Regions from separate parts of the Streptomyces sp. NBC_00464 genome, predicted to be linked through region 2. Evidence: riboswitches for the same ligand, from Rfam matches in the RefSeq annotation. Region 2 holds a riboswitch; each other region holds the start of a gene.
What was found. A riboswitch is a leader RNA that binds a small molecule or an ion and turns the genes downstream of it on or off. The one in region 2 is predicted to bind cyclic di-AMP.
Positions count from the first base shown of each region.

Region 1: it holds a riboswitch for cyclic di-AMP, as region 2 does, so the genes downstream of both, OG912_RS21255 (transglycosylase family protein) here and OG912_RS00730 (M23 family metallopeptidase) in region 2, are expected to answer to the same signal.
Region 3: it holds a riboswitch for cyclic di-AMP, as region 2 does, so the genes downstream of both, OG912_RS05880 (M23 family metallopeptidase) here and OG912_RS00730 (M23 family metallopeptidase) in region 2, are expected to answer to the same signal.

Region 1 is NZ_CP107899.1:4,710,352-4,714,330, forward strand. Features, by position in the region: gene OG912_RS21250 (transglycosylase family protein) at 1-843, shown strand, start outside; cyclic di-AMP (ydaO/yuaA leader) riboswitch at 1,144-1,317, shown strand; gene OG912_RS21255 (transglycosylase family protein) at 1,322-2,083, shown strand; gene eno (phosphopyruvate hydratase) at 2,370-3,650, shown strand; gene OG912_RS21265 (FtsB family cell division protein) at 3,766-3,979, shown strand, end outside.
Region 2 is NZ_CP107899.1:163,648-167,626, forward strand. Features, by position in the region: gene OG912_RS00720 (STM4011 family radical SAM protein) at 1-842, shown strand, start outside; gene OG912_RS00725 (SGNH/GDSL hydrolase family protein) at 857-1,699, opposite strand; gene OG912_RS00730 (M23 family metallopeptidase) at 1,911-2,852, opposite strand; cyclic di-AMP (ydaO/yuaA leader) riboswitch at 2,856-3,014, opposite strand; gene OG912_RS00735 (tyrosine-protein phosphatase) at 3,489-3,979, shown strand, end outside.
Region 3 is NZ_CP107899.1:1,367,991-1,371,969, forward strand. Features, by position in the region: gene OG912_RS05865 (bifunctional acetate--CoA ligase family protein/GNAT family N-acetyltransferase) at 1-186, opposite strand, end outside; gene OG912_RS05870 (HPr family phosphocarrier protein) at 360-641, shown strand; gene OG912_RS05875 (GntR family transcriptional regulator) at 860-1,573, opposite strand; gene OG912_RS05880 (M23 family metallopeptidase) at 1,793-2,626, opposite strand; cyclic di-AMP (ydaO/yuaA leader) riboswitch at 2,640-2,807, opposite strand; gene OG912_RS05885 (M16 family metallopeptidase) at 3,024-3,979, opposite strand, start outside.

The DNA of each region.
Region 1 (3,979 bases), 4.5 Mb from region 2:
GCCGCAGACGCCTCGACCTGGGACCGGGTGGCCGAGTGCGAGAGCGGCGGCATGTGGAGTGCCGACCTCGGCAACGGCTACTACGGCGGCCTGCAGTTCTCGCAGGAGGTCTGGAAGTCGTACGGCGGTGATTCGTACGCCGAGCGCGCCGACCTCGCCAGCCGCTCGCAGCAGATCGCCGTGGCGGAGAAGGTCCTGGAGGACCAGGGTCCGAAGGCGTGGCCGAGCTGCGCGGTCATCTCCGGCCTCGCCGTGGACAGCGGTCTGCCGGGTGTGGACCCCGGGACCACGCCCTCCGCCGACCCGACCGGAAGCGCGGATCCGTCCGCGAGCGCCGACCCCTCCGGGGATGACGCCGCGTCGGACGACACGTCCTCGGACGCGACGGAGCCGACGGACGAGGCCACGGGTGACGCCGCGGACGAGGCCAAGGGCAAGGGCGGGACGCCGGACGCGTCCGCCTCTCCGTCGGCCACGCCCTCCACCACGCCCTCGGGTGACGCCTCCGGCGCCGAGGAGGACCCCGCCGGGGGTCAGGAGAAGGCCGGCAAGCACCGGGGCGCTCCGGCTCCCGAGGAGACCCGGGGGAGCGGTCGCGGCGCTGACCGGGACGCGGGGCGGCACGCCTCGCGCGGTGACAGTGACGCACGCGACACCGGAGCCCCGGCTGCTGACGGTACGTACACCGTGCGCGCGGGCGACAGCCTCTGGGCCATTGCCGACGCACAGGACCTGTCCGGCGGCTGGACCCAGCTGTACGAGGCCAACAAGGCGGAGGTCGGCTCCGATCCGGACCTCATTCTTCCTGGCCAGAGCCTCGATCTCGGCGTGAAGGCCGAGTGAGCGCGGTCTGATGATCAGCTGAAAACACCCCAAAAGTTGGGGTAGTTAAGAGGCCTATGTCCCACTTTTGACCGAGTGAGACATGGGTCTCTTTGCGTGAACTGGCGTGTCTTGTCCGGGAGGTCCCGCCGCATCCGTTCCGACCTGCGCAAACGATGGTTCTTCGGATGCAAGTAAGGGCTGTTTATCCGGTATGTCCATCTTTGGATATGAGGGCGGGTGTGTTTACGGTCGGAACCGCTCGCACCGCGGGCCCCGTCGATCGTCACGCCGAATCCTGCCGTCGGTCGAAGGGAACAGACGCGTAAAGCGCCGTAGGCAGGAGCGGGGGACCCAGGTAAGCGCCGGGCCCGGTCGTCGAACACGACGCATCGGGAGCGGCTAGGGGTTAAGTCGTGCGCTAGGACGTGCGACCGGGCAACTCACTAGGCCCGAACCCGACAGCTCACCTCGTAGGCGTCGGTGAGGAGAAGTCTCGATGCTGCTCAACAGCAAGGGCAACAAGCACCGTCGCCCGTCCAAGGCCGTCCGTATCGCCACGCTCGCCGGTGTCGCCGGTGCCGCCATCGCCGTGCCCCTGATGGGTGCCACCGGCGCCTCCGCCGCCTCCGTCTCCACGTGGGACGCCGTCGCCCAGTGCGAGTCCGGCGGCAACTGGTCCATCAACACCGGCAACGGTTACTACGGTGGCCTGCAGTTCTCCCAGTCCAGCTGGGCCGCCGCCGGTGGCACCCAGTACGCGGCCCGCGCCGACCTGGCCACCAAGGCCCAGCAGATCGCCGTCGCCGAGAAGCTCCTCGACCTGCAGGGCCCGGGTGCCTGGTCCTGCGCCGGCGCCGGCAACCTGAGCAACGACGGTGTCGACCCGGGCGTCGACACCGGCTCCTCCGCCGCCAAGACGGAGACCGCCCCCAAGGCCGAGGCCGCCCCGAAGCAGGAGTCGGCGCCGGTCCAGCAGGCCGAGCCGAAGAAGGCCGAGCGCACCGAGGCCCCCGCCACCAACCGCTCGGACCGCTCGGCCGCCCCCAAGGCCGAGTCGAAGACCGTCACCACCCCGACCGGCAAGAAGGTCGAGAAGGGTGACGGCGAGTACAAGGTCGTCACCGGCGACTCGCTGAGCAAGATCGCCGCCGACCACCAGGTCAAGGGTGGCTGGGAGCAGCTCTTCAAGCTGAACAAGGACATCGTCACGGACGCCGACCTGATCTACCCGGGCCAGCAGCTCCACCTGACGAAGTAGTCGCGATCTCTCCTCGCTGACCATTCCGGCCGCCCCGGCCCGGTGCGCACCTTCCCCCCGTGCGTACCGGGCCGGGGTCGGCCGGTTTCGGCGTTGATCGTTCAACTGTTGTAGTTACTCGTCAGTAAAATTCTGACCGTTTGCCCCACTCTGCCTGTCCTTGGGTCCTTTTTCGTCCCAGGGGACGGGCGGTCGGCCGGTTGAGGCGGCCAGGCCGGTTAGGCTCTTGTCGCAAGGCCAAAGCGACCCTGCACCACCAGCGTCATATCCCAGAAGGAGATGCCTCGTGCCGTCCATCGACGTCGTCGTAGCCAGGGAAATCCTCGACTCCCGCGGAAACCCCACGGTCGAGGTCGAGGTCGGCCTCGACGACGGCAGCACGGGCCGTGCTGCCGTTCCGTCCGGCGCCTCCACCGGTGCGTTCGAGGCCATCGAGCTTCGTGACGGAGACCCCAACCGCTACCACGGCAAGGGTGTCGAGAAGGCTGTCCTCGCCGTGATCGAGCAGATCGGCCCGGAGCTCGTCGGCTACGACGCGACCGAGCAGCGGCTGATCGACCAGGCGATGTTCGACCTGGACGCCACCGAGAACAAGGGCTCCCTCGGCGCCAACGCCATCCTCGGCGTCTCGCTCGCCGTGGCCCACGCCGCTTCCGAGGCCTCGGACCTGCCGCTGTTCCGCTACCTCGGTGGCCCGAACGCGCACCTGCTGCCCGTCCCGATGATGAACATCCTCAACGGTGGGTCGCACGCCGACTCCAACGTGGACATCCAGGAGTTCATGATCGCTCCGATCGGCGCGGAGTCCTTCTCCGAGGCCCTGCGCTGGGGCGCCGAGGTCTACCACACGCTGAAGAAGGTCCTGAAGACCAAGGGCCTGTCCACCGGTCTCGGTGACGAGGGCGGCTTCGCGCCGAACCTGGAGTCGAACCGCGCCGCCCTGGACCTCATCGTCGAGGCCATCAAGGAAGCCGGCTACGCCCCGGGCAAGGACATCGCGCTCGCGCTCGACGTCGCCGCCTCGGAGTTCTACAAGGACGGCAAGTACGAGTTCGAGGGCAAGTCCCGCTCGGCCGCCGAGATGACCGAGTACTACGAGGAGCTCGTCTCCGCGTACCCGCTGGTCTCCATCGAGGACCCGCTGTACGAGGACGACTGGGCCGGCTGGAAGGTCATCACCGACAAGATCGGCGCCAAGGTGCAGATCGTCGGCGACGACCTCTTCGTCACCAACCCGGAGCGTCTGGCCCGCGGCATCGAGGAGGGCTCCGCCAACGCCCTGCTCGTCAAGGTCAACCAGATCGGTTCGCTGACCGAGACCCTGGACGCCGTCGAGCTGGCCCAGCGCAACGGCTTCAAGTGCATGATGTCGCACCGTTCCGGCGAGACCGAGGACGTCACCATCGCCGACCTCGCGGTCGCCGTGAACTGCGGCCAGATCAAGACCGGTGCCCCGGCCCGCTCGGACCGCGTCGCCAAGTACAACCAGCTGCTGCGCATCGAGGAGATCCTCGACGACGCCGCGGTGTACGCCGGCCGCTCGGCGTTCCCGCGCTTCAAGGGCTGACACACAGCAGGCCCGGTAAAGCCCGGCGGGGTCAAGTGCCCCGGCCTCCGTCCGTCCCCGCACTCGGTCCCGTACCGTGTGCGGGGACGGACGTGCGTAATGGGGAGGCGGAGACATGGCCGCGAAGGACCGGGACCGGTTCTCCACCGCGACCCGGCTGCGGTTGCTCGGCGAGCAGACCGCGGCCCGCGTCTACCGGTCCCAGAACCGCCGGCAGGCCCGCCGCTCCCGGCTCACCGGCCGGGCCGCCTTCCTGGCCCTGATCGTCTGCTCACTGATCGTCGCTCTCGCGTACCCGATGCGGCAGTACGTGTCGCAGCGTGACGAGA
Region 2 (3,979 bases):
ACTGTCCGTACTGTCCGTTCGCCAAGCGGCGCGACAGCCGGGAGCAGCTGCGGGCCGACCGGGCCGCTCTGGAGCGCTTCACGGCGTGGGCGGCGGCGCAGACGGGTGACCGGATCTCGGTGCTGTTCACGCCGTGGGGCGAGGGTCTGGTGCGCTCCTGGTACCGCCGGGCGCTGGTCGAGCTGGCCCGGCTGCCGCACATCCGCAGGGTGGCGATCCAGACGAACCTCAGCGGTCGTACGCAGTGGCTGGCCGCTGCGGGCGCCGCGGGCCGCGAGAAGATCGCGCTCTGGTGCACGTACCACCCGGGCCAGACACCGTACGAGCGGTTTCTCGGCCGGTGCGGGGAGCTGGCGTCCCTGGGGATCCGCCACAGTGTGGGGGTGGTCGGGCTCGACACCCATCTGGACGAGGCGCGGCGGCTGCGGGCCGCCCTTCCCGCGGAGGTCTACCTCTGGGTCAACGCCGCAGAGGGGCACACCTACACGGACGAGGAGGCGGACCGGTGGACGGCGATCGACCCGCTGTTCCCGTACAGCCGCCGTCCGCACCGTTCGGCAGGTCTGCCCTGCCGGACCGGTGAGTCGGTGATCTCGGTGGACGGGGACGGCACGGTGCGCCGGTGTCACTTCGTCCGCGCCGAGCTCGGCAATCTCTACGACGGCAGCTATCGCGCGGCGCTGGGGCCTCGGGCCTGCCCGCTCGCCGTCTGCGACTGCCACATCGGCTATGTGCACCTGGAGACGCTGCCGCTGTATGACGTCTTCGCCGGCGGGGTGCTGGAGCGCATACCGGCGCATCCGCCGTCCCCCGCCGCCGCGACAGGATCCCCGGGCGGCTGAGGACAGCGAGTGCGTCAGAGCGGCAGCAGGTCGGGGCGCTTGGCCTCGACGTGGTCTCCCGAGGACTCGCCGCGCAGCCGCCGCCCGATCCACGGGACCAGGTACTCGCGTGCCCAGTGGATGTCGTCGCGCCGTACTTCGAGCGTTCCGCGCTGTGCCTGCGGCGGCCATGCCTGGTCCGGGTCGGCGGGCACGTCGAGGCCGAGGACCTGCGCGGCGCGCAGCGCGACCCGGGTGTGGCCCTCTGCCGACAGATGCAGCCGGTCGTCGTCCCAGGCCCGCCGGTCCTGCACCGAGCGCAGGGACCAGAGGTCGAGCACCGGGCAGTCGTAGCGGTCGGCGATGGACCGCACATGGGCGGTGTAGGTGGCGATCTTGCCGCGCAGATGGCGCAGCACGGGAACGTTGCGGGTGTCGAAGCCGGTGGTGACCATGACGGTGCCGACCGACCTGGTCAGGTCGGCGACCGCGCGCTCGAATCGCTCGGCCACGTCGTCGGGGTCGGTGCCCGGCCGGATGATGTCGTTGCCGCCTGCGCAGAAGCTCACCAGATCGGGGGCGAGTTCCCTGGCGCGCGGCACCTGCTCCTCGACGATCTGGTCGAGGAGGCGTCCTCGTACGGCGAGATTGGCGTATCTGAAATTCCCGTGTGCGGATCCTGCGGTGTCCGCCACGTCGGTGTCCGGGAGCTGGTCCGCGAGGAGTACCGCGAACCGGTCGGCCCATCCGACGAAGGTTCCGTCCGGGCCGGGGTCACCGACGCCCTCGGTGAAGCTGTCGCCAATCGCCGCGTACGACCCGATGGCGCCCTGTCGGTTGATGACGCCCTGCTGGATGTTGTTCGAATCGTCTGCCACAAGGGCATATCCTGCACCGTCGAATGTGACCTACGCGACCGTAATATGGGGTTGACGGGTGGTGAGATAGACCACCCGGTCAGTTTTTGGTAAAGGGGGAATAAGTACACCCCCCAAGTGCTGCCTTCCGCAAAGCAGAAGGACGGTGCGCCGCCGCGCACCGTCCTTCTGCTTTGCCCAGGTCCGGGTCACCGGACCGGTGTGGCCCGGATCAGACGTTGATCCCGTGCGACGCCAGGTAGGCGATCGGGTCGATGTCCGAGCCGTACGCCGGACCGGTGCGGACCTCGAAGTGGAGGTGCGGGCCGGTGGCGTTGCCGGTGGAGCCGGACAGACCGACCTGCTGACCCGCGGTCACGGTCTGGCCCGCCGAGACGGAGAGCGAGGACATGTGGCCGTACTGCGAGTAGTGGCCGTCGGCGTGCTTGATGACGACCTCGTTGCCGTACGCGCCGCCCCAGCCGGCGGTGACGACGGTGCCGGAGGTGATCGCCTTCACGCTCGTGCCGGTGGAGACGGGGAAGTCGATGCCGGTGTGGCTGCCACTGGACCAGCTGGCGCCGGAGGCGCGGTAGGCGGTGGTGTGGTTGCCCGGGACCGGGTGGACGTAACCGGAGTCGTTGCTCTGGGCGGCCGGGGCCGAGGTCTCCTTGGACGACGAGTCGTCGGAGGAGGACGAGTCGGAGGCCGTGGAGGCCTTCGTCTCGGTCTTGGCCGGAACCTTGGGCGCGGCCTTCGACGGGGTGGTGGAGCCCGTGGAGGTGGTCGAGGCGTGGCCCCAGGCCTTGCCGCCGAGGGTCAGCTTCATGCCCGGGAAGATCAGGCTCGGGTCGTCGCCGACGACCTTGCGGTTGTCCTGGTACAGCTTCTCCCAGCCGCCCTTGAGCTTGTGCTCGGCAGCGATCTTCGACAGATAGTCGCCGGAGACCACGGAGTAGGACGTGGTGCCGGCCTGCTGCTTCGCGACCGGCTTGGCCGGGGTGGCGTGCGCGGCGGCCGACTGCGAGGCGGCGGGAGCGGTCTGCTCCGCGGCGTTGGCACCGGTGGCGCCGAGCAGCGGAAGCGCGATGACGGCTCCGCCGGCACTCGCGACGACGACGCCACGGGCGATGGTGCTGGACTTGGGACGGCGGTGCTTACCCGATATGGGCATGAAGGTTTTCCTCTCCGGCGCCTGCGAGGTGAGCTGTCGGGTTCGGACTGGAGATGTCCGGTCGCGACTGGCGCGACTTCACCCCGAGCCGGCCGGATTCCCGGTCGGCGGCTTACCTGGTTCCCCCGCTCCTGCCACGCGGTGAGTGGGTGCGAATTCCGGGCGGCGGCAGGATTAGGCGGTCCGTCCGGATTGACAGCGAACGTAAACGAGCCGGGACGGCGGAAACAAGCCACGGGTTCCATGGTTGATTCGTCTACGGAAAACCGGCGAAGAATTCCGGTCACACTCCGTGGATTATGGATCTTGGCTTTCCGCGCGGCGTCCGGAATACCCCAACGCCTCACCGCCACACACCGTCACGGATATGATCCCGCTCACGAGAGGTCGGCCATCTCCCGCGTAAGCGGGGCATGTTCGACTAAAAGCCCCAATACGGACATGTCGCGCTCGTTGCCCCACCGCGCCGGAACCTCGGCGGGGATCGACACCTTCGCGGCCCGGGGCCACAGACCCGTGACGTCGGCCCGAAGTGCGGGCCCGCCCAAGATGATTGTCCGAGGAATCAATGTCGTATCGTCACGAGAGTGGACACGCCGGCGACACGCGCCGGCGACAGAGCCTCCAGGAGTGACCGTGACGCAGCAGCTGCCGCAGACCCCGTCGACGGAGCCCGAGCTGGCGGGTGTCCGCAATTTCCGTGATGTGGGCGGGCTGCCCACCTCGGACGGCCGCCGGGTGCGGTACGGACGGCTCTACCGCAGTGGTCACCTGGCACACGCCACGGCCGAGGACGCCGCGTTCCTCGCCGGTCTCGGCCTGCACACCGTCTTCGACTTCCGCAACGCGGCCGACCAGAAGCTGGACGGCCTGGACGTGGAGCTGCCCGGCGTGCGCAACGTGTGCATCCCGCTCACCGACCCGGCGGACGGCACGGAGTTCTGGCGGATGGTGCGCGACGGCAACATGGACGAGCTGCGGTCGATCCTGGCCGACGGCAAGGGGTCCCAGCGCATGATCAATTCCTACCGGCAGATCATCCTGGAGCGCACAACCGAGCACAGCCGGGTACTGCACGCCCTGGCCGAGGACAGCGTGCCCGCCCTGATGCACTGCGCCGCCGGCAA
Region 3 (3,979 bases), 1.2 Mb from region 2:
GTACGGAGCGAAGAAGCGGTAGTACTTCGACTCGTCGGAGACCTGCTCGTAGAAGCTGACCAGCCGGTCGGCATCGTCCGTGGTGATGGGCCTGATTCGGGCGGTGCCGCCGTCACGGAGCACCACGTCCGCCTCCCAGTGATCGGGGTAGGCGTGATGCGGACTCTGCTCCGGAGAGGGCTGCATGGGCAAAGCCTACGGCTCCGTCAGCGGTCGCGTGGGGCCCGGGGTCGGGGCAGTCTGAGGGTGGCCGGGCGACGGTGCGGCGCGGGCGGGGAACGGCCCGCGGGTCGGCCGGAGCATCGCGCACTGCATGAGAGACTGGTCTAGACAACCATTGATTCGTGAAGGGCAGAACCATGGCTGAGCGCCGCGTCAACGTCGGTTGGGCCGAGGGCCTGCACGCCCGCCCCGCTTCCATCTTCGTCCGTGCCGCCACGGCTTCCGGCGTCCCCGTGACCATCGCCAAGGCCGACGGCAACCCGGTGAACGCGGCCTCCATGCTCGCTGTGCTCGGGCTCGGCGCGCAGGGCGGCGAGGAGATCATCCTCGCGTCCGAGGCCGACAACGCCGAAGCCGCTCTGGACCGTCTGTCCAAGCTGGTCGCCGAGGGGCTCGACGAGCTCCCGGAGACCGTCTGATCCCGACGGGTCACGACCGCAGGCATTCCTGCGAAAGAGCCGCGGCACCCTTCACCGGGAGCCGCGGCTCTTTCGTTTGCGTGAACGGTACCGGTGCCGCAAGGGGACGAGTCCGGCACCCACTTCCACCGAAGGCAATTCGGGCAGGATTCGGGAAGGATTCGGGCAGCAGAAAGAAAGCCCTGTGAAATGACTATTCTTTGTATACGGCGCAATTGTTAATGTCGGCCGCTCGGTGTGTTTACGGCATGTTGCGAGGTCCTCACCCGGCCGGAGCGGGCCGCGACGGGGACGGCGTCCGGCCGGCCGGGACGGCGCAGCCGGTACACGGCGGTGGCACGCTCGGCGTGCTGGGCGGCCAGGCTCCTCGCCCTCTCCGCGTCGCCGCGCGCCACGGCGTCCACGATCGCCCCGTGCTCGGCCCACGAATCGGCCGGACGGGCCGGCTGCTCGACCACGTACATCCAGGCGGTCTTGTGCCGTAGCTGGGTGAGCATCGCGATCAGGCCGGGACTGCCGGAGGCCTGCGCGAGCGTCTCGTGGAACCAGCCACCCAGGGAGCGCAGGTCGTCGCCCTCCCCCTTGCGGGCTCGCTCCTGCCCCAGCCTGACCAGGCCGCGCAGCACCTTGAGGTGCGCGTCCGTGCGGCGGCGTGCGGCCCGGGCCGCCCCGAGCGGCTCCAGGAGCATCCGGACCTCCAGGAGGTCGGCGGCCTCCTGTTCGGTGGGCTCGGCGACGCAGGCTCCGGCGTGCCTGCGGGTGACCACGAACCCCTCGGACTCCAGGGTGCGCAGCGCTTCCCGCACCGGGACGCGGGAGACCCCGTAACGGCGCGCGAGCACCTCCTCGGTGAGTCGGCTGCCGCGTTCGAAGACACCCGAGACGATGTCCTCGCGGATTGCCGTGCATACCGAATGCGCCGGAATGCGCATGTCCGAACCTCCGCCTTAATCCCCGCGAAACGCGGCCGATCGACGCCTGTCCTGCGACTCTATTGCAATGCGCTCGCATTTCCGACGGCGGGTGGAAATTCATGAATATCTTTTGGTCACCGGGCGTTCGGGAACGGCCGGTGCGGAACGCCTCGGCAGACGGACACGACGAAGGCCCCGGCGCAGTGCCGGGGCCTTCGTCGGGTGTCTTGGGGTCGGTCAGACGGTGACGCCGTGGGCCCGCAGGTAGGCGACCGGGTCCATGTCCGAACCGTACGAGGGCGTGGTGCGGGCCTCGAAGTGGAGGTGCGGGCCGGTCGAGTTGCCGGTGGAGCCGGAGAGACCGATCTGCTGTCCGGCGCCGACGCTCTGGCCGACGGACACGCCGATCGAGGAGAGGTGGCCGTACTGGGTGTACGTGCCGTCCGTCATCCGCAGCACGATGTTGTTGCCGTACGCGCCGCCCCAGCCGGCCTCGACGACCGTACCGGCACCGACGGCGACGACGGAGCTGCCGGACGCGGCGTGGAAGTCGATGCCCGAGTGGCTGCCGGAGGACCAGAGCGAGCCACTGGACTTGTAGCCGGTGCTCACGTACGAACCGGCGACGGGGAGCTGGAAGGAGCCGAGCCGGGCGCGCTCGGCGGAGCGGGCGGCACGCGCCTTCGCCTCGCGGGCCTCCGCGGCACGGGCAGCGGCCTTCGCCTTCGCGGCGGCCTCGGCCTTCGCGGCAGCCTTCGCCTCGGCCTCCGCCTTCTTCTTCGCCTCGGCCTTCTTCTTGGCCGCTTCCGCCTTCTTCGCGGCAACGTCGGCCTGGTGCTGCTGGGCGTCCGCCTGTGCGTCGATCCGGTCGGCGAGGGTGCTCTCGATGGCGATGACCTGGGTGAGGCCGGTCTCGCCGACGGGGGTCCCGGTGTCAGCGGCAAGGGCCGGGGAGGCCAGTCCGCCGATGACGCCGGTGGTGGCCAGGGTCGCGATACCGACGGCCTTCGCGCCGCTGCGCGTCAGACGGCCCGGGGCACGATGCTTCCCGGTGGCACGGGTGAACGCCATGAAGTGGCTGGTCCTTTCCTTCCTTCTCGCCTACCGGGTTAGCTGACGGGTTCGGAGCAGGAAGGTCTCCTACGGATCCCTCGGCCTCGTGCGAGGCGCGGGCATCCGATTCACCCCAGGGACTGCGTGGGTCCCCGGCTCCCCAGGCTCGCGCCTGACGGGGACTCGGCGATGACTGCCCGGTACGTCGCGGATGCGGCATACGAGTGACGGACAGCGGAGCCGACGCTAAACGGGGGCCCTTCCCCCCACCAAACGGACAGGCCGCTTTGTAGCGCATCCCACAGGGCAGACAGGCAACCTCTCCCACAAAGCGGACAAAACGAAAGGTCCCGGCGGAGACAGCTCCGCCAGGACCTTTCGTTTGCCCCGATATGAGGCGAAGTAGCCGATCGACTCAGCCGGTCACGACCGATACCTCACCGATGCCGAGCGCCCTGACCGGATCGGCGATCTGCGCGGCGTCACCGACCAGAACCGTGACCAGTCGGTCCTGCGGGAAGGCGTTGACCACAGCCGCGGTCGCCTCGACCGTGCCGGTCTCCGCCAGACGCGCGTACAGGTGCGCCTGGTAGTCGTCCGGGAGATGCTGCTCGACCTGGTCGGCGAGGGTGCCCGCGACCGAGGCCGCCGTCTCGAACTTCAGCGGGGCGACACCCACGAGGTTCTGCACGGCCGTCTCGCGCTCGGCGTCCGTCAGCCCTTCGGCCGCCAGGGTCCGCAGCACCTTCCACAGGTCCTCCAGCGCCGGGCCGGTGGACTCCGTGTCCACGGAACCACTGATGGCGAGCATCGCCGCCCCCGTCGCCCCGGAGGCGGAGTCCGGGGCCGAGGAGCGGAGCACCTGGGCGAAGGCCCGCACGCCGTAGGTGTAGCCCTTCTCCTCGCGCAGCACCCGGTCGAGGCGGGAGGTGAGCGTGCCGCCCAGGCAGTACGTGCCGAGGACCTGCGCCGGCCAGACGCTGTCGTGCCGGTCGGCGCCGATGCGGCCGATCAGCAGCTGCGTCTGTACCGCGCCGGGGCGGTCCACGATCACCACCCGGCCCGTGTCGTCGGCGGTGATCGGCGGAACCGGGCGGGACTCCGCGGTGTTGCCCGACCAGTCGCCGAGGGTGTCGGCGAGCAGCGCGTCCAGGTCGATGCCCGTGAGGTCCCCGACGACCACGGCCGTCGCGGTGGACGGACGGACATGGGCGTCGTAGAAGGCGCGCACGGCTGCCGAGTCGATCCGCTCCACGGTCGCCTCGGTGCCCAGGCGCGGGCGCGACATGCGGGCCGTGGCCGGGAAGAGCTCCTTGGCGAGCTGCTTGGCGGCGCGCCGGGCCGGATTGGCCTGCTCGTGCGGGATCTCGT